DNA from 2 places in the Mesorhizobium sp. M1295 genome. Region 1 is predicted to be linked to the other one. Evidence: riboswitches for the same ligand, from Rfam matches in the RefSeq annotation. Region 1 holds a riboswitch; the other holds the start of a gene.
The links. A riboswitch is a leader RNA that binds a small molecule or an ion and turns the genes downstream of it on or off. The one in region 1 is predicted to bind thiamine pyrophosphate.
Positions count from the first base shown of each region.

Region 2: linked by a shared signal. The riboswitch ahead of thiB (thiamine ABC transporter substrate binding subunit) and the one ahead of thiC (phosphomethylpyrimidine synthase ThiC) in region 1 are both predicted to bind thiamine pyrophosphate.

Region 1 is NZ_JAMYLU010000004.1:59,775-68,983, forward strand. Features, by position in the region: gene NKH29_RS07685 (conjugal transfer protein TraG) at 1-1,989, opposite strand, end outside; gene NKH29_RS07690 (YybH family protein) at 2,508-2,963, opposite strand; gene NKH29_RS07695 (Fic family protein) at 4,115-5,659, shown strand; TPP riboswitch at 5,842-5,958, shown strand; gene thiC (phosphomethylpyrimidine synthase ThiC) at 6,062-7,897, shown strand; gene thiO (glycine oxidase ThiO) at 7,894-8,895, shown strand; gene thiS (sulfur carrier protein ThiS) at 8,864-9,061, shown strand; gene NKH29_RS07715 (thiazole synthase) at 9,065-9,209, shown strand, end outside.
Region 2 is NZ_JAMYLU010000002.1:297,058-306,266, forward strand. Features, by position in the region: gene NKH29_RS04500 (ABC-F family ATP-binding cassette domain-containing protein) at 1-1,506, opposite strand, end outside; gene NKH29_RS04505 (thiamine diphosphokinase) at 1,508-2,152, opposite strand; TPP riboswitch at 2,280-2,394, shown strand; gene thiB (thiamine ABC transporter substrate binding subunit) at 2,438-3,451, shown strand; gene thiP (thiamine/thiamine pyrophosphate ABC transporter permease) at 3,685-5,304, shown strand; gene thiQ (thiamine ABC transporter ATP-binding protein) at 5,301-6,092, shown strand; gene NKH29_RS04525 (M48 family metalloprotease) at 6,410-7,816, shown strand; gene NKH29_RS04530 (RNA polymerase factor sigma-32) at 8,071-8,928, opposite strand.

The DNA of each region.
Region 1 (9,209 bases):
AATGCCATCATTGGGGTCAAGGGCGGCCTGACGAGCTGCGCGTCTCATGGCTTGATCGACACTGCGGCGACGAACGGCGTCATCATCGGGCTCGTCCCTGTCGAGGTCGAACTCATCGTCGCAGCGTGGCGTTCGTTCCGGCGCGATGTCTTCGTGTTCGGGAAGCTCGGGCTGGCGGCGAATGCCGCCATTGGCCGGATCCTCGTCCTGCTGATCCCTGGCAAGCCTCAGCTTGCGAGATTTGCCTTCCGGCTCAGCAAGAAGTGTCGTGTCGGTCCAGTCCTCAGAGCGAGCGTTCTGCATTGTCCCTCCGGTCCTTGGCGGCGGCAAGACACGCTCGGCAAGACGCGGGTCGGCAAAGTAGCGTGCCTTCGTCGCACGGATTGGGAACTGGCCCGAGATCATAATGATCGCCTCGGTCGGGGGCAGCTGCATGATCTCGCCCGGCGTCATCAGTGCACGCGCCGTTTCCTGCCGCGAGACCATCAGATGCCCGAGCCAGGGCGACAATCTGTGCCCCGCATAGTTTTTCATGGCGCGCAACTCGGTCGCGGTCCCCAGAGAGTCTGAGACGCGCTTGGCCGTCCTCTCGTCATTCGTGGCGAAGCTCACCCGCACATGACAATTGTCGAGGATGGAATTGTTCGGTCCGTAGGCCTTCTCGATCTGATTGAGCGATTGTGCAATCAGGAACGACTTGATGCCATACCCGGCCATGAAGGCCAGCGCGCTTTCGAAGAAATCGAGCCTGCCGAGCGCGGGAAACTCGTCCAGCAGCATCAAAAGACGCTGCCGGTGGTCCTTCGCGTGAAGATTTTCGGCGAGCCTGCGGCCGATCTGGTTAAGCACGAGTCGCATCAGCGGCTTTGTGCGACTGATGTCCGATGGCGGCACGACCAGATAGAGCGTCGTCGGCCGTGCCTCCTCGACAAGGTCTGCGATCCGCCAGTCACAGTATGACGTCACCTTGGCCACAACTGGATCGCGGTAGAGGCCCAGAAAACTCATGGCCGTCGAGAGCACGCCGGAACGCTCGTTCTCGGACTTGTTAAGCAGTTCCCGAGCAGCCGACGCCACGACGGGATGCGGGCCTGCATCACCCAAATGCCGCGTCAGCATCATGGCGCGCAGCGTTGCCTCGATTGGCCGCTCTGGATCAGAAAGGAAGTTCGCCACGCCTGCGAGGGTCTTGTCTTTCTCCGCATAGAGCACGTGCAGTATTGCGCCGACCAGCAACGCATGGCTGGTCTTCTCCCAGTGGTTGCGGCGTTCCAATGTGCCTTCTGGGTCGACCAGGACATCCGCCACGTTCTGCACATCTCGAACTTCCCACTCGCCCCGTCGCACCTCCAGCAGAGGATTGTAGGCTGCGGATCCAGCATTGGTCGGGTCGAACAGAAGCACCTGGCCGAAACGGGCCCGCCATCCGGCCGTCAGTTCCCAGTTTTCGCCTTTGATGTCGTGGACGATTGCCGAACCCGGCCAGGTCAGTAGTGACGGCACGACCAGGCCGACGCCTTTGCCGCTTCGGGTCGGTGCGAAACATAGCACGTGTTCCGGACCGTCGTGGCGTAGATAGTGTCGGCCCAACATACCCAGGATCACCCCATCCTGACCGATCATCCCAGCGGCCTTGATTTCGTCTCGCGTCGCCCAGCGCGCCGAGCCGTAAGTCGTGGTATCCTTTCCCTCGCGCGCCCGCCACAGCGACGTCCCGATCGCTGCGACGATAGCCATGAGGCTTCCGCTCGCCGCAATCGCCGCGCCCTCCAGGAAGACGTTCGGCGCGTAGGCGTCGTAGAAAAACCACCACCAGAAAAAGGCTGGCGGCGGATAAACGGGGTGTCCAGCCAATTCGAACCACGGCGGACCGAGTTGGCTTTGAAAGTCGAGCCGCCCTGCCGTCCACTGTGTTGCTCCCCATGTTGTCGCGACGACGATCAGAAAGGCGGTGAGTATCTGGCCCCATAAAACCTTGCTTGCCGGCATCGGTCGTTTCCCAAATGGATGATCGGAACAACCGAAAAGCTCGAATTCCTAAATCCGCAAGAAAAAAGGGGCGGTCGAAGCAGCATGGCGTACCCGGACGTGGAAAGACTTGCCCGATGCGATCTCGAATGTTGAACGAGCATAGGGGGGCTGCTTTCTTCTGGAGCCGTTGAGCCGCTACTTGCCCAATGATAGTTAGTTGTCTCGGCTCAGATGGCATTTGACGAGATGGACGGGTTCTTGGAGAACCACGGATTGCGCATGACCAAATGAACAAGAGTCCTCAGCGGCGCGCCGAGCCGGAGAACACTCTAGTCCCGGCAAGTGGTGGTCAGCCGTTCTGCTGAGCTCGAATCTTACCGCCTCCCTGATCGGTAGCGCGATAGATCCAGAGCCGACTCGATGAGCAGACCCATCAAGTCTGTTCAATTTTGTTAATCAATTCAGTCACATCAACTATTGCCATGGACTTTCGTTGGAACTGTTGCAAGCCGCGCCGGCCTCACGGATCGCGGAATCTATTGGGCCGCACCTAAGTTCCAGATGTCCCGATGCAGGCGCCATGTCCCGTCGCCCCCTTTTTTCCAAACGACAATGTACTTGCCCGCAACGGTGGAAGGGGCACCGCCTTTGCTCGGCACACTGAGCGTAAATGCGCCAACTTCGTAGGCGAGATTCCCGCTCCCTTCCACTTCCAGCGCCTTCAGGGTGAGATTCTTCATCCCGGCCTTGATTGCGCCCTGCCAGAATTCTTCCACGCCCTTGCGGTCATCGACGCGTTTGCCGTCGGGTGGCAGCAGAGCGGCATCGTCGGTATACATTTGACCTACCGCTGCTGCGTTTCCGCTGTTGAAGGCGTCCATGAATTTTACCAACGCCGCTTCGATGTCCTCACGAGCCGAGTGGGCGGCCGCAGACAATGCAGACGAAAGAAGCAGCACAGCAGCAAATGCAAATGACTGAACCAGTCTCATTTCGTCCTCCCTTGCGTACCCGACATGCCCACCCGATGAATAGCGCCGACCCGAGGGCGCCGCGGCGTTCGATGGCTAGGCGCGGATTATATTAGACTTATCCGATATGACGGCGCAAGCGCAGCTGCGACCCTCTGAACGACCAGCGTAGCAGCTGCCGGAGAGCTTCAAAGCGGCGGCTACCGCCTCACTGCCCTCCTCGTCTCGACGAAAGAGTTCGTTCGAATGATGCTTTTCCGTGGCTTTGCTCGCAAGTTTTCGTCAGCCAGCGCAGGGCCTCCTCTTACGCTCGCTGGTCGTCAAGGCCCAGCGGCCACTAGCTGACAGTCCCCCCGCAGCCAAGCCGCTGGGCCCTCGACGTGGGGAACGAGCATTGGAGACGATGTCGCGCTTTCCGTTACAGCCCGAAGGCGGGTGACAGATGACCGTGTCAGCCTCTCCACCCCGAGCTACGATTTCACGCATTCGATCAGGCACAGCTCTCTCGGGCTAGCGCGCCAAGCATGAGTTAGCTCCCGAATGAGCAGGTGCCACCCAGTTCAACTTCGGCCCTTGCGCGCGCAAAGTATTGGGCGAGATCGATCGGCAGTCCGGTCGGCAAATTGGGGCAGCGATGGCGAGAATGAATGCCAGGAACTTCCCTTCGGTGCCGCTTCGTCGATCTGTTTGCCGAGAAGACGCGCGCGCTGCGTGCCGTCCCCCATACCGCAGAGAACTCACTTCAGGTCACACACACACACACACGACGCCACCGAGATCCTGCATCAGTTTTCTACTCCGACGCCGCCACGTCACCAAGATCAGTCGCGAGCGTGATCGCGGCTATCAAATCGGGATCGCGCGCCGGAGCGCTCTATGAGTGAGCCCCGAACGGCGCGGTTCTCCTCGAGCAATCCGGCTCGACGTAAGGCGGGCCATCCGTGCCGGCCTCGTGACTAAGAGACGGGCGAATGGCGGTTCCTGGACTCACCTTTTTGTCATGAAGTCGCTTCCTTGAGCCGGTGGCGGAGTTCTTGCTTGATTACTCCAGCACCGTTTAGAATCGGTTTTCGGAAAATTTGTCTTGTGGCATCAATTTTCATGGAATAGGATCATTTTTCACAGGTGTTGGCCCAGCTGAAGCAAAAATTCGATGAAAGGATTCGCTTTTCATGCCTGCGGTGCAAGAGCACCAATTTTCAGGTCCTGTTACCGTTTTTCAGGAAATCCGCCTTCCTGAAACGGCGACCCCGGCCGGGTACAGCGCCCTGGTCGGAGCCTACAGGCTCGCCGTGCCCTTGCCCCGTAGGTTGTTCGCCACGGGCGAGCATCATCGCATTACCGAACGGGATGGCTGGCGGATCATGACCCCCCGCCACGCCCCAAATCCTACCCTCGAAGGCCACCTGACCTTTGCGCTCAAGTACGAGGGACTGGACCTTGCCGTCCTCAAGCGGCTGTTCCAAGTGACCGGTCCCGCGCCGATCGAGGCGCTGGTCCGTGAAAGCCCGACCGGCAGTTATGCCCGCCGCATCTGGTTTTTATATGAATGGCTGAGGGGCGCCCGTATCGATCTGCCGGACGCGGCGGCCGGACGATACATTCCGGTTGTCGATCCCGAGCTGCAGTGGCCCGGACCCGACAAGACCGCTTCGCGCTACCGCGTAAGGGACAATCTCCCCGGCACGCGTGAGTTCTGCCCTCTGGTGTTCCGCACCAAGATTCTCGAAAAATTCATCGGCCTTGAACTACCGCGGCGCGCGGAGGCAATCGTAGCGGACGTGCCGCGCGACCTTCTTGCTCGGACCGCCGCCTTTCTTTTGCTCAAAGACTCGCGATCAAGCTATGCGATCGAGGGCGAGCGCCCGCCGCAAGATCGCATCCAGCGCTGGGGCCGCGCCATCGGCGAAGCCGGCCGCTGGCCGATCGATCGCGATGAGCTGCTGCGTCTGCAAAGAATTGTACTTGGCGACGCCCGTTTCGCAAGACTTGGCTTCCGAAAAGAAGGAGGTTTCGTCGGTGAGCATGACCGAGACAACGGCACGCCCTTGCCCGATCACATCAGCGCTCGGCCCGAGGACCTGCCGCGGCTAATCGATGGAATGGCGGCGTTCGATCAGGGCCCCGCGCAAAACCTTGATGCAGTCGTAGCCGCCGCAATCCTCGCCTTCGGCTTTGTCTACATTCACCCGTTCGAGGACGGAAACGGCCGCATTCACCGCTACCTAATCCACCACGTCCTTGCCATGCGCGGCTTCAATCCGCCGGGAGTGGTCTTTCCCGTCTCGGCCGCGATCCTGGACCAGATCAACGAGTACAGGGGCGTGCTCGAGAGCTATTCGCAGCGCCTTCTGCCATTGGTGGAATGGGAACCGACGCCGCAATTCAACGTCCGGGTGCTGAATGACACCGGTGATTTCTACCGGTTCTTCGATGCAACCCCGCACGCCGAATTCCTCTATGCCTGCGTTCAGCGGACGATCGAACGGGACCTTCCCGAGGAAACCGCATTTCTGCAGCGCTACGATCAGTTCCGGCAGCAGGTGGACGCCTTTATTGACATGCCCGAGCGGTTGACCGATCTGCTCTTCCGTTTTCTTCACCAGAATGATGGACATCTATCGAACCGCGCGCGCGAAAAGGAATTCGCCACGCTGACCAGTGACGAGGCAGGAAGAATCGAGGCGATCTACGCGCAAACCTTTGGTGCCCATTGAAGGTGTGATCATCAGGATCGATTTTTAGTCCGACGGTTTGTAATTCCCTTGTCCCTGCCTTCATCTCCGAGGCTTGACTTGTCGCCGAGACATGCACGATTTTTTCCGCACGGTCTGACCGGCCGCCGATCAGCCGCGGCCAGAACGCGCTTGACAAACCGGAGCCGTCCCGTCCAACCTCACGCATTCACCAGGGGAGTCCCGGCAAGGGGCTGAGATACTGCTGGCATTCGCGGCGCAGTGACCCGTTGAACCTGATCCAGTTCATACTGGCGTAGGGACGGTGCAAGCGCTTGCGGGAGTTTACGCCCGAGGTCCTGTTTCGGCAGGTCGACAGAAGCGTCTTTTCATCCTCCCGGCACAGAACTGGGTCTCCAATGCAACGAGCAAAGGAGCCTCAAGATGAATGCCCTCACCCCCGCCGTCTCGACGGGACCGCTGCCCGCCTCACGAAAAATCCACAAGCCCGGTGCCATCCACCCGCAGATCAGGGTGCCGATGCGCGAAATCTCCGTCCATCCGACGGCCGGCGAACCGCCCGTCACCGTCTACGATCCGTCCGGCCCCTATACAGACCCGACTGTCGAAACCAGCATCGAAAATGGCCTTGCACGGCTTCGCCACGAATGGATTACGGCGCGCGGCGATGTCGAGGCCTATGACGGCCGCCATGTCCGGCCGGAGGACAACGGATTCGCGACGGGCGAACGCCTGACGCCGGAATTTCCCATTCGCCATCAACCGCTCAGAGCCAAAGCAGGCAAGGCGGTGACGCAGCTTGCCTATGCGCGCGCCGGCATCATCACACCCGAAATGGAGTTCGCCGCCATCCGCGAGAACCTTTGTCGCGAGATCCTGCACGGCAAGCTTGAGCGCGACGGCGAGGCTTTCGGCGCGACACTGCCCGATTTCGTCACGCCGGATTTCGTGCGTGATGAGGTGGCGCGCGGACGCGCAATCATTCCCGCCAACATCAACCATCCCGAGAGCGAGCCGATGATCATCGGTCGCAATTTCCTGGTCAAGATCAACGCCAACATCGGCAACTCCGCCGTCACATCGTCGATGGCTGAAGAGGTCGAAAAAATGGTGTGGGCGATCCGCTGGGGCGCAGACACGGTGATGGACCTGTCGACCGGCCGCAACATCCACAACATCCGCGACTGGATCGTCCGCAACGCGCCGGTTCCGATCGGCACGGTGCCGCTCTATCAGGCGCTCGAAAAGGTCGGCGGCATCGCCGAGGACCTGACCTGGGAGGTCTACCGCGACATGCTGATCGAACAGGCCGAACAGGGCGTCGACTATTTCACCATCCATGCGGGCGTGCGGCTGCACTACATCCCGCTGACCGTTGACCGGGTCACTGGCATCGTCTCGCGCGGTGGCTCGATCATGGCCAAATGGTGCCTGCATCATCACCGGGAAAGCTTCCTCTACGAACATTTCGCCGAGATCTGCGACATTTGCCGCGCCTATGACGTGTCCTTTTCGCTGGGCGACGGCCTTCGTCCTGGCTCGATCGCCGACGCCAATGACGCAGCACAATTCGCCGAGCTGGAGACGCTCGGCGAGCTGACACAGATCGCCTGGGCGAAGGATTGCCAGGTAATGATCGAAGGCCCCGGCCACGTGCCGATGCACAAGGTCAAGGAGAACATGGACAAGCAGCTCGCCGTCTGCGGCGAGGCGCCGTTCTATACGCTTGGGCCGCTGACGACCGACATCGCGCCGGGCTACGACCACATCACCTCCGGCATCGGCGCGGCGATGATCGGTTGGTTCGGCACCGCCATGCTCTGCTACGTCACGCCCAAGGAGCATCTCGGCCTTCCCGATCGCAACGACGTCAAGATCGGCGTGATCACCTACAAGATAGCCGCCCATGCCGCCGACCTGGCAAAAGGTCATCCGGCGGCGAAAGTCAGGGATGATGCCCTTTCCCGCGCGCGCTTCGAATTCCGCTGGGAGGACCAGTTCAACCTGTCGCTCGATCCCGAAACCGCGCGGTCCTTCCACGATCAGACCTTGCCCAAGGAGGCGCACAAGCTGGCGCATTTCTGCTCGATGTGCGGGCCGAAATTCTGCTCGATGCGAATTTCCCACGACATCCGCACCGAAGCGCAGAAGGAGGGCATGGCGGCGATGGCGGCGAAATACCGCGAGGGCGGCGATCTCTACCTGCCGGCGGACGAGACCGGCGCACCGCTCATACCTCAGCCACGTGAGCCATCATGAAGGTGCTGGTCAAAGGGGCCGGCGTTGCCGGCCTCACCGCCGCCTTCGAGCTCGCCGCACGCGGCGCGGCGGTTTCCGTTGCCGAGACAAGGCCTGGCCTTGGGGGCAATGCGTCGTGGTTCGCCGGCGGCATGTTGGCGCCATGGTGCGAGCGCGAAAGCGCCGAGCAGCCGGTGCTGGATCTCGGGCGCGGTGCCGCCGACTGGTGGGATGCCGCAACCCCCGGCCAGGTGACGCGGGCCGGAACGCTGGTCGTGGCCGCGCCGCGCGATGCGGGCGAGATCGACCGCTTCGCCAGCCGCACCTCGGGCCATCGGCGTGTCGATGAAGACGAAATTGCGCTCCTGGAGCCCGACCTCGCCGGCCGCTTCCGGCGCGGATTGCTCTTCTCCGACGAGGCGCATCTCGACCCGCGTCAGGCGATGGCAGCGCTTCATGACAAGCTCGCAGCCATGGGTGTCGAGTTTCACTTCGGCACCGAGGTCTGGCATGTTTTTGGTTTCGATCATCAGATCGACTGCACGGGAATGGCAGCCATCGATGACCGGCTACGTGGCGTTCGCGGCGAAATGCTGATCCTGCGCACGCCCGACATCTCGCTGTCGCGCCCGGTCCGGCTGCTTCATCCGCGCTTTCCGCTCTATGTGGTGCCGCGCACCGGCCAGTGTTTCATGGTCGGTGCGACCATGATCGAGAGCGGGTCCGCCGAGCCGGCCACGGTGCGTTCGATGATGGAGCTTCTGGGTGCCGCCTATGCCCTCCATCCGGCATTCGGCGAGGCCGGGATCGTTGAAACCGGTGTCGGCGTCCGTCCTGCTTTTCCCGACAATCTGCCGCGTGTCGAGGCACATGGAAGCACCGTCGCAGTCAACGGGCTTTATCGCCATGGCTTTCTTCTCGCCCCTGCCATGGCGCGCCAGGCGGCCGACCTGGTCTTCCATCAAGACGGAACGAAGGAGCTTGCTCATGAAACTGACGGTCAACGGCAAAGTGCATGAGGTTGCAGCCACCACGCTGGCCGAGCTGCTTGCGGCGCTCGACTATGAAGGCGATTGGCTGGCAACGGCCGTCAACAGCGAACTCGTGCACAAAGCCAACCGGGCGGAATTCCGGTTGAGCGACGGCGACCGGATCGAAATCCTCTCACCGATGCAGGGAGGCTAGGCCATGTTCGATCTTCTCGGAACGTCGCTTGCCTCCCGCCTGCTTCTCGGCACCGCTCAATATCCATCGCCGGCCATCCTTGCCGAGGCCGTCAAGGCGTCGGGCGCTTCGGCGGTAACCGTCTCGTTACGCCGTGAGATGGCAGGCG
Region 2 (9,209 bases), on a different contig from region 1:
GCGGTCGTCCAGCCTGGTGCCGCCGCGCTGCGCCAGCATATCGGAATAGCCGCCGGCATATTCGATCCAGCGGCCGTCGCCATCCGGCGCGATGATGCTGGTCACCGTGCGGTCGAGGAAATCGCGATCGTGGCTGACCAGGATCACCGTGCCGGCAAAGCCGGCGACCAGTTCCTGCAGCAGCTCCAGCGTCTCCATGTCGAGATCGTTGGTCGGCTCGTCGAGCACAAGCAGGTTTGCCGGCCGCGCCAAAACGCGGGCGAGGATCAGCCGTGCCCGCTCGCCGCCCGAAAGCTCGCGCACCGGCGTGCGCGCCTGTTCCGGCTTGAACAGGAAGTCCTTCATGTAGGACACGACGTGGCGCTGCTCGCCATTGATGACAAGGTTCTCGCCGCGTCCGTCGGTGAGATACTGCGCCAGTGTCTCCTGCGGATCGACGGCCTCGCGCTTCTGGTCGAGCGTGGCGATCTCCAGGTTGGTGCCGAGCCGCACCGTGCCTGCGTCCGGCTTCAATTCGCCGGTCAGCATCTTCAATAGCGTCGTCTTGCCGGCGCCGTTCGGCCCGACCAGACCGACGCGATCGCCGCGCTGGATGCGTGTCGAGAATCCCTTGACCAGGGTCAGATCGCCAAAGCTCTTCTCGATGTTCTTGGCCTCAATCACCAGCTTGCCGGATTCGGCGGCGTCGCTGGCTGTCATCGTCGCCGCACCCTCGTCGCCACGATGACCGCGAAAGCGCTGGCGCATGGTCTGCAACTCACCGAGCCGGCGCATGTTGCGCTTGCGCCTTGCCGTCACGCCATAGCGCAGCCAGTGCTCCTCGCGCACGATCTGGCGGCCGAGCTTGTGCTGCTCGCGCTCTTCCTCCTCCAACACCGTGTCGCGCCATTCCTCGAAATAGGCAAAGCCCTTATCGAGACGGCGGGTCTGGCCGCGGTCGAGCCAAATTGTGGCGCGTGACACGCGTTCGAGAAAACGGCGGTCATGCGAGATGACGACCAGGGCCGAGGAGGTGCGGGCAAGCTCCTCCTCCAGCCATTCGATAACCGAAAGGTCAAGATGATTGGTCGGTTCATCGAGGAGAAGAATGTCGGGCTCGGGCGCCATGACGCGGGCGAGTGCCGCGCGCCGCGCCTCGCCCCCGGAGAGGTCGTTCGGCCGTTCCTCGCCGGTCAGGCCGAGATGCTCTATCAGATAGGTGGCGCGGTAGGGATCATCGGCGGGCCCGAGCCCCGCCTCGACATAGGCGCGAACGGTCGCAAAACCGTCCATGTCGGGCATTTGCGGCAAATAGCGCACCGTCGCCGAAGGCTGGCGGAAGACTTCGCCGTCCTGCGGTTCGATCAGCCCGGCAGCGATCTTGAGGAGCGTCGACTTGCCAGAGCCGTTGCGCCCGACCAGGGCGATCTTGTCGCCAGCTGACGCCGTCAGGGCGGCACCGTCGAGCAGCGGCGCGCCGCCAAAGGTCAGCTTTATCCCGTCGAGATTGAGAAGCGGCGGCGCCATGTCAGCTTTCAGGTAGGGGAAAAGGATGCGCGAGCAGCAGCGCGCGGCCGCTGGCCAGCGCGATTTCCAGCCGGCCCTTGACCTCGTTGGAAATGGTCAGCGACGAGCCGAAGGCAACCTCGACATGGGCGAGCGGCCATTTGGCGCCGGTGACTGTCAGGCCGGCGAGATCCGAAAAGCCGAGCACCGAAAACAGCGTACCGTCGACATAATCGAAGCCAGTCTTTCCAGGCAGCAAAGGAATGCCTTCCTGTGCGCCGCTGGTCAAAAGCACTTCCGTTCCGCCTTCCGCCAGCCGGACGCTGAGCGCCAAATGCAGGAAGATGTGGTCGGTGCGTTTGCCGCCGAAGGCGCCTGCGAGCACAAGGCTGGTCGCACCGCGTTCGAGCGCGGCGGCGATAGCGAGTTCACCGTCGGTCTTGTCCTTTTCGGCGGGAAACACCTGCCGTGGCACGGCGGCCAGATCCTCCGGCAAATCGGCAGGCACGGAATCGAAATCGCCGACCCAGAGTTCCGGCATCAGGCCCAGCATAAGGGCATGGCCGATACCGGCATCGGCAGCGATGACGCGGGAGCCTTCGACCTGGCGGTCGAGCAGCGGCGTGCGGATGAGATCGCCGCCAAGCAGGATGGTGAATGTGCTCATATCTCGTGGCCCTTACCAGCCCTGCCCCGGAAACGGAAGATGAAACGGCAGATGAAACAGGACGCCGCGCTTTGGATGCCCGGCAAACTTCCGCTTGCGCAGCACTTCGGCCGGGCCTATGTGTCGAAACGCTCTAACGGGGTGCCGGACGCGATCTTCGCGGACCGGCTGAGAGGCAAGACTGCCAACCCGCTGAACCTGATCCGGTTTGTACCGGCGGAGGGATTAGACGTTTCGGACAGCCCGACGCCTCAATTCCTTTCAACGCGAACGAAGGAGGCGCCGATGCGCAGTTTTTTCCACTCTCTTGCCTCGATTATCCTGCTTGCGGCATCCGTGCTTGCCCTACCGGGGCAGGCATCGGCACAGGATAAGCTGACCGTCTATACCTATGAAAGCTTCACCGCCGATTGGGGTCCGGGACCGGCGGTGAAGAAGGCCTTCGAGGCCGAGTGCACCTGCGTCGTCGAATTCGTCTCGGTCGCCGACGGCGTGGCACTGCTCAACCGTGTGAAGCTGGAAGGGGCCGCGACCAAGGCCGATATCGTGCTTGGCCTCGATACCAATTTGACGGCGGACGCCAAGGCAACCGGCCTGTTTTCGCCGCATGGCGCCGTGACGGACGTCAGTGTGCCGGGTGGCTGGAGCGACGATATCTTCGTGCCGTTCGACTATGGCTATTTCGCTATCGTCTACGATAGCGAAAAACTGAAGAGCCCGCCGAAGAGCCTCAGGGAATTGGTCGAGGGCGATGCCGGCGACAAGATCGTCATCCAGGATCCGCGCACCTCGACGCCGGGCCTTGGCCTGCTGTTGTGGGTCAAGTCGGTCTATGGCGACAAGGCTCCGGAAGCCTGGGCCAAACTCAAGGCAAAGGTGCTGACGGTGACGCCGGGCTGGAGCGAGGCCTACGGCCTGTTCACCAAGGGTGAGGCGCCGATGGTGCTGTCCTATACCACTTCGCCAGCCTACCACATGGTTGCCGAAAACACCTCGCGCTACCAGGCGGCGTCCTTCGAGGAAGGCGAATATCTGCAGATCGAGGTCGCTGGGATCACCACCAAGGGCGCGAAGAACCCGCTGGCGGAAAAGTTCATCGCCTTCATGACCGGGCCGAAATTCCAGGATCTCATTCCCGAAACCAACTGGATGTTCCCGGCCGGCAAGACCGACAAGCCGCTCAATCCGGCGTTCGACAAGCTCGTCAAACCGACCAAAACCTTGCTGTTCAGCTCGGAAGAGGTCGCCGCAAATCGCAAGGCCTGGGTCGACGAGTGGCTGGCGGTGATGAGCAAGTAGCTCGGATTGAAAGATGATCGCCCTACGGCGCCCCCCTCTGTCCTGCCGGACATCTCCCCTACAAGGAGGGAGATTGGCCGTCATGCCGGCTTTCGCCAATCTCCGACATTGCCGGAATGAGCGGAGCGCTGAACCTGCCAATCTCTCCCCATGTGGGGGAGATGTCCGGCAGGACAGAGGGGCGCGCGAAGGAACGCAATCCTCGCTAAGAATCTCGAATCTGGTGGTCTAGCGTGCAACGCGCGCCATCATCGGATACCCGCGTCGCTGCCGGTATCGTCGCGCTCGCCGCCATCGCGCTGCTGATCGGCGGGGCATTCGCCGGGCTCGTCGTCGAAGCCATGCGCGACCTGTCGGGCGCCGCCTCCGCCTTTGATTCCTATCTCCTCCGTGTTGCCCGCTTCACGCTCTGGCAGGCTCTGTTGTCGACCCTGCTCTCCGTCGCACCGGCGCTGTTCGTCGCGCGCGCGCTGTCGCGGCATCCACAGTTTTTCGGGCGAGGCTTTGTCCTGCAGCTTTTCGCCGTGCCGCTGGCGCTGCCGGCCATTGTTGCCGCACTCGGTGTCTTGGCACTCTATGGCCGCGCCGGGTATTTCGCCGGCTTGCTCGGTGCGATTGGCGGCCAGAACTGGCCCGGCATCTATGGCCTATCGGGTATTCTCGTCGCCCACGTCTTTTTCAACCTGCCGCTGGCAACGCGACTGTTCCTGGAAGCGTTGCAGACGGTGCCGGCTAACCAATGGCGGCTGGCGAGCCAGCTTGGCATGGGTGCTGCGCCGGCCTTCCGGCTGATCGAATGGCCGGCGTTGCGTGCGGCCCTGCCGGGCGTTGCCGGGCTCGTTTTCATGCTGTGCATCACCTCCTTCACCATCGTGCTTACGCTCGGCGGCGGGCCGCGCGCGACGACGCTGGAGGTTGCCATATACCAGGCGCTGCGTTTCGACTTCGACCCGGCGCGGGCGGTGACGCTGACCTTGTTGCAGATTGCCCTGACCTTCGTCGTCGTGCTGGCACTAACGCGGCTTGGCGCCAATATGACCGGCGACGCCAATCTGCCGGTAGCCCCGCGCCGGTATTTTTCAGCCGGTGCGGCCGAGACCGTGCTGAACGCACTGGTGATCGGGCTGGCACTGCTGTTTGTCGCCGGACCGATGGCGGCTACGCTGTCGGCCGGGCTTGGCGCCGATCTCGGCCGCCTGGCCGGCGAGAGCGCGGTGCGGCAAGCGACGGCGACCAGTGCCGTGCTCTCCCTCCTATCGGCGCTGCTCTCCTTGGCGTTGTCGCTGTCGCTGGTTATGGCGCGCCGGGCGCTGGCGCTCACCCGGCGGACCGGCAGGCTGACGCTGCTCGAACACCTGGCCGACACCGGTGCGGGGTTCGTCCTGGTGGTGCCGCCCATCGTCATCGGTGCCGGCTGGTTCCTGCTCCTGCGCAGCGTCAGCGATGTCTTTGCGATCGCCCCTGTCATGGTGGTTGTGGTCAATGCGGTGATGGCGATGCCGTTCGCCATCCGCGCCATCCGCCCCGCCTATGACGCGGCGAGCGAACGCCACGAACGGCTCTGTGCACAGCTTGGCATCTCGGGCTGGAACCGGTTGCGTCTGGTCGACTGGCCGTCGCTGCGGCGGCCGCTCGCCACCGGCTTCGCCTTCGCCATGGCGCTGTCGCTCGGTGATCTCGGCGTCATTGCGCTGTTCGGCAGCGATTCCGTGCAGACATTGCCCTATCTGTTGCTGGCGCGCATGGGCAGCTACCGCACCGAGGATGCGGCCGGCCTGGCGCTGCTGCTCGGCCTTGTCTGCCTGGCGCTTGTGCTGACCGCGGACTGGCTGGGAAGGAGGGAGAAATCATGATGCCGATCAGCCCGGAACGGTCGATTTCGGTCGAAAAAGGCGCGGCCGTGCGGCTCGATAATGTCTCGTTCAGCTATGGTGAAACGCCGCTTATATTCGATGTCGATTTCCCGGCGTCGGAAATCACCGCCATCATGGGGCCGAGCGGTTCGGGAAAGTCGACGCTGCTCAATCTGGTGGCCGGTTTCGAAGCGCCGCGGTCAGGCCGCGTGCTCATCGGCGGCGCCGACGTCAGCACTGCGCCGCCATCAGCGCGGCCGGTATCGATGGTGTTCCAGGAAAACAACCTGTTTGCCCATCTGTCCCTCGAGCAGAATGTCGGGCTCGGCCGCTCGCCTTCGCTCATGCTGAGCGAGGCTGACCGCGCCGCAATCGCCGCAGCGCTGAAGCGCGTCGGCCTTGCCGGCAAGGAAAGCCGGCTGCCGCGCGAACTCTCCGGCGGTGAGCGGCAGCGCGTCGCGCTCGCTCGGGTCCTGGTGCGCGACCGGCCGGTGTTGTTGCTCGACGAGCCGTTCGCTTCGCTCGGACCGGCACTGCGCGACGACATGCTCGACCTGGTCGCCGACGTCCATTCGGAGCAGCGCATGACGGTGCTATTCGTCACGCACCAGCCGGACGATGCGCGCCGTATCGGGCAAAACATGGTTTTCCTGGATGGTGGCACGGTTGCCGCGACGGGCACTGCGGCCGATTTTTTCGTCGGGGCTGGACCGGAGGCATTCCGACGCTATATCGGCTCGGGTCCGTTTGCGGCTGGATCACGAGATGTTGCCCGGAAGCGGACATAATTTATGGTCAAACCGGCGGAAGGCGAAGCGGCGCTTGCTTGCCATGGTCGAGGTAGTGTGGCTAGGTCCGCCAGGAGTTGGTCCGGCTTAGACCGTGATTTGCCCTTGCTGCCTCGTATCTGTCGGACGCACGAAGGACGCCGTAGCACTTGATTTTGCGCGTGATGCTTTCCGGAAATCGCGCCCGATTTTCGCGGTCACGTGCCAGGACTTGAAAGGAAGCCGATCTGCCGACCGGCATCGACAATCGGAGGGTGAAACCGCTGGCGCGCTTTCTGGCGCTGGCCGGTCTTGCCGTGGCGCTGGCAAGCTGCCAGATGTTCACGCCTCCCGACGTGCAGGAATCAGGCTTTCAGCCCTCAGACAAGCCGATCACGGTCGACAATGTCGCCGCCAACGGCAAGCTCGCCCAACTGGCGAAGGCGCAGCACCCGCGCATCCTCGCCACCTATGGCGGAGAATATTCCGACCCCAAGCTCGAGCGCATGGTGGCCAAGATCGTCGGCAGACTGACCGTAGTGTCGGCCAACCCGACCCAGACCTACCGCATCACCATCCTCAACTCGCCCAACGTCAATGCCTTCGCGCTGCCGGGCGGCTATCTCTACATCACCCGGGGCCTGCTGGCCTTGGCCAACGATTCAGCCGAGCTTGCCGCCGTCATTGCGCATGAGATGGGCCACGTTACGGCCAATCACGGCCTGCAGCGCCAGCAGCTGGAAGCCGAAGAGGGGTTGGCGACCAAGGTCGTTTCGGATGTGCTCGGCGACAACCCGACGGCCAAGGCGGCGCTGATCCGCGGCAAGCTGAGGCTGGCCCAGTTCTCGCGCAATCAGGAGCTGGAGGCCGACGCCATCGGCATCAAATCGATCGGCGAAGCCGGTTTCGATCCCTACGCCGCCGGCCGCTTCCTGCAGTCGATGTCGGCCTATACCGATTTCCGCTCGATCAGCGGCGCCACCGACGCCAGCCTCGACTTCCTGGCGACGCACCCCAACACGCCGCAACGTATCGACCTCGCGCAGCGCCACGCCCGCCAATTCGGCGCGCCCGGTGTCGGGTCGCGCGACCGCGATTCATTCCTTTCCGGCGTAGACGGGCTGCTTTACGGCGACACACCGGAGGAAGGCTATGTGCGCGGCGAAACTTTCCTGCATCCTGGCCTCGGCGTGTCGTTCTCGGTGCCCAATGGCTTCATCATCGACAATTCGGCAGCGGCGGTGACGGCGACAGGCCCGGGCGACATCGCCATCCGCTTCGACGGCGTTTCGATCGACAAGGGCCGCTCGCTGACCGACTACATCCGCAGCGGCTGGGTTGCCGGCCTCGACGCCAGCAGCGTGCGCCAGGAGACGATCAACGGCAACGAAGCGGCAACCGCGCATGCTGGCGCCGATGGCTGGCAATTCGATATTGCGGTGATCCGCGCCGGCGGTCAGGTCTACCGCTTGCTGACCGCGGCGCCTTCGGCCAGCACCTCGCTGAGCACGGTGGCGCGCTCGGTCAGCGGCTCGTTCCGCATCCTGAGTGCTGCCGAGAAGGCGGCGTTGAAGCCGCTGCGTATCCGCATCGTCACGGTGCAGCCCGGCCAGACAATGGGCTCCCTGGCCGCACAGATGGTCGGCGTCGACCGCAAGCTGGATTTGTTCAGGGTGCTCAACGCGCTGTCGCCGGGCGCTGCCGTTTCGGCCGGCGACAAGGTCAAGATCGTCACCGACAAGTAATCGCGACGCTGCTTGTGTAAGGGCCAGAGCCTGAATACCGTGGCAAGCTGCGCGCCATGCAACGAGGCGGTTTTGTACACTTTCTTCAATTTCATGATGAAAACGCTGGTCGCTAAAGCGGAGCGCAGCAGGTTTCCAAGGTTCTTTGTGGTGGTCTGCTGCCTGCTTTCGATTTCACTGGCGGTAGGCCTGACATATGTCAAACAGCATCAACCGGGCAGCGGGCAAGAAATAATCAGCCAGGACGTGGCACGTTAGGCTGCGAGAAATTCCGGGTTCTGCTTCACCAGAGCTGCCTTGAGCTTTTCCATGGCGCGCGCCTCGATCTGCCGGACACGTTCCTTGGAGATGCCGAGCGTCTCGCCGAGCGCTTCGAGCGTCGCGCCCTCGTCGCTCAGCCGGCGCTCCTCGATAATCCTGAGTTCTCGCGCATTGAGCGCGCCGAGCGCCGTCTTCAGCCAGACAGAGCGGCGTTCGACATCGATCGTGTCGCCGACGACCTCGTCGGGCAGCGGGTCATCCGAAACCAGGAACTCCATCCGCTCGGTTGCGCCCGCATCGTCGGCAAGCGGCGTGTTGAGCGAGCTGTCGGGTGCCGAAAGGCGGGAATCCATCATCGCCACATCGGCCTCGGAAACGCCGAGAGCCGCCGACACTTCGCGGTAAAGCGTGGCATTCGACGTCTGCTCGGCGCCGTTTGCCAGGCGGGCGCGCAGGCGCCGCAGGTTGAAGAACAGCGCCTTTTGCGCGGAGCTGGTGCCGCCGCGCACGATCGACCAGTTGCGCAGGATATAATCCTGCATCGAGGCGCGGATCCACCATGTCGCATAGGTCGAGAACCGCACCTCGCGCTCGGGCTCGAAACGGGCCGCGGCCTCCAGCAGCCCGACATGGCCTTCCTGGATCAGGTCGCCCAGGGGAAGGCCGTAGTGGCGGAACCGCGACGCCATGGAAATAACCAGCCGCATATGGGCGACGGTGATGCGGTGCAGCGCGTGCTGGTCATTGTTCTCCTTCCAGCGCAGCGCCAGGAGATGCTCTTCGTCGCGCTCCAGGTAAGGGGCTTTCATCGCCGCGCGAACCATGGTCCGTCCTGCACTGTCTTGCATCATGCCGCGCTCCTGCTTCAGGCGTTGCGGTGCGATCGCTGAATCGTGAGTTGGCGCCGATGGTTGAAATGGCGGCGCCGCGCCCTACAACAGCCAAGAACGTGCGATGCGGGGGAATGTTCCCCCGGACTGTCATGCCGATTGCGCTGTTCCAGGCGATTCGCCATCGGCCTTGACTCAGCCGGGTGGCGCCGGGAGGTGTTGGTTGAGAATGGGATTTCAAGGGCGCGAGATTTTTGAAATTTAGTTTCTTATTTTGGTATCGCGCATCTGTCATTTTCCGG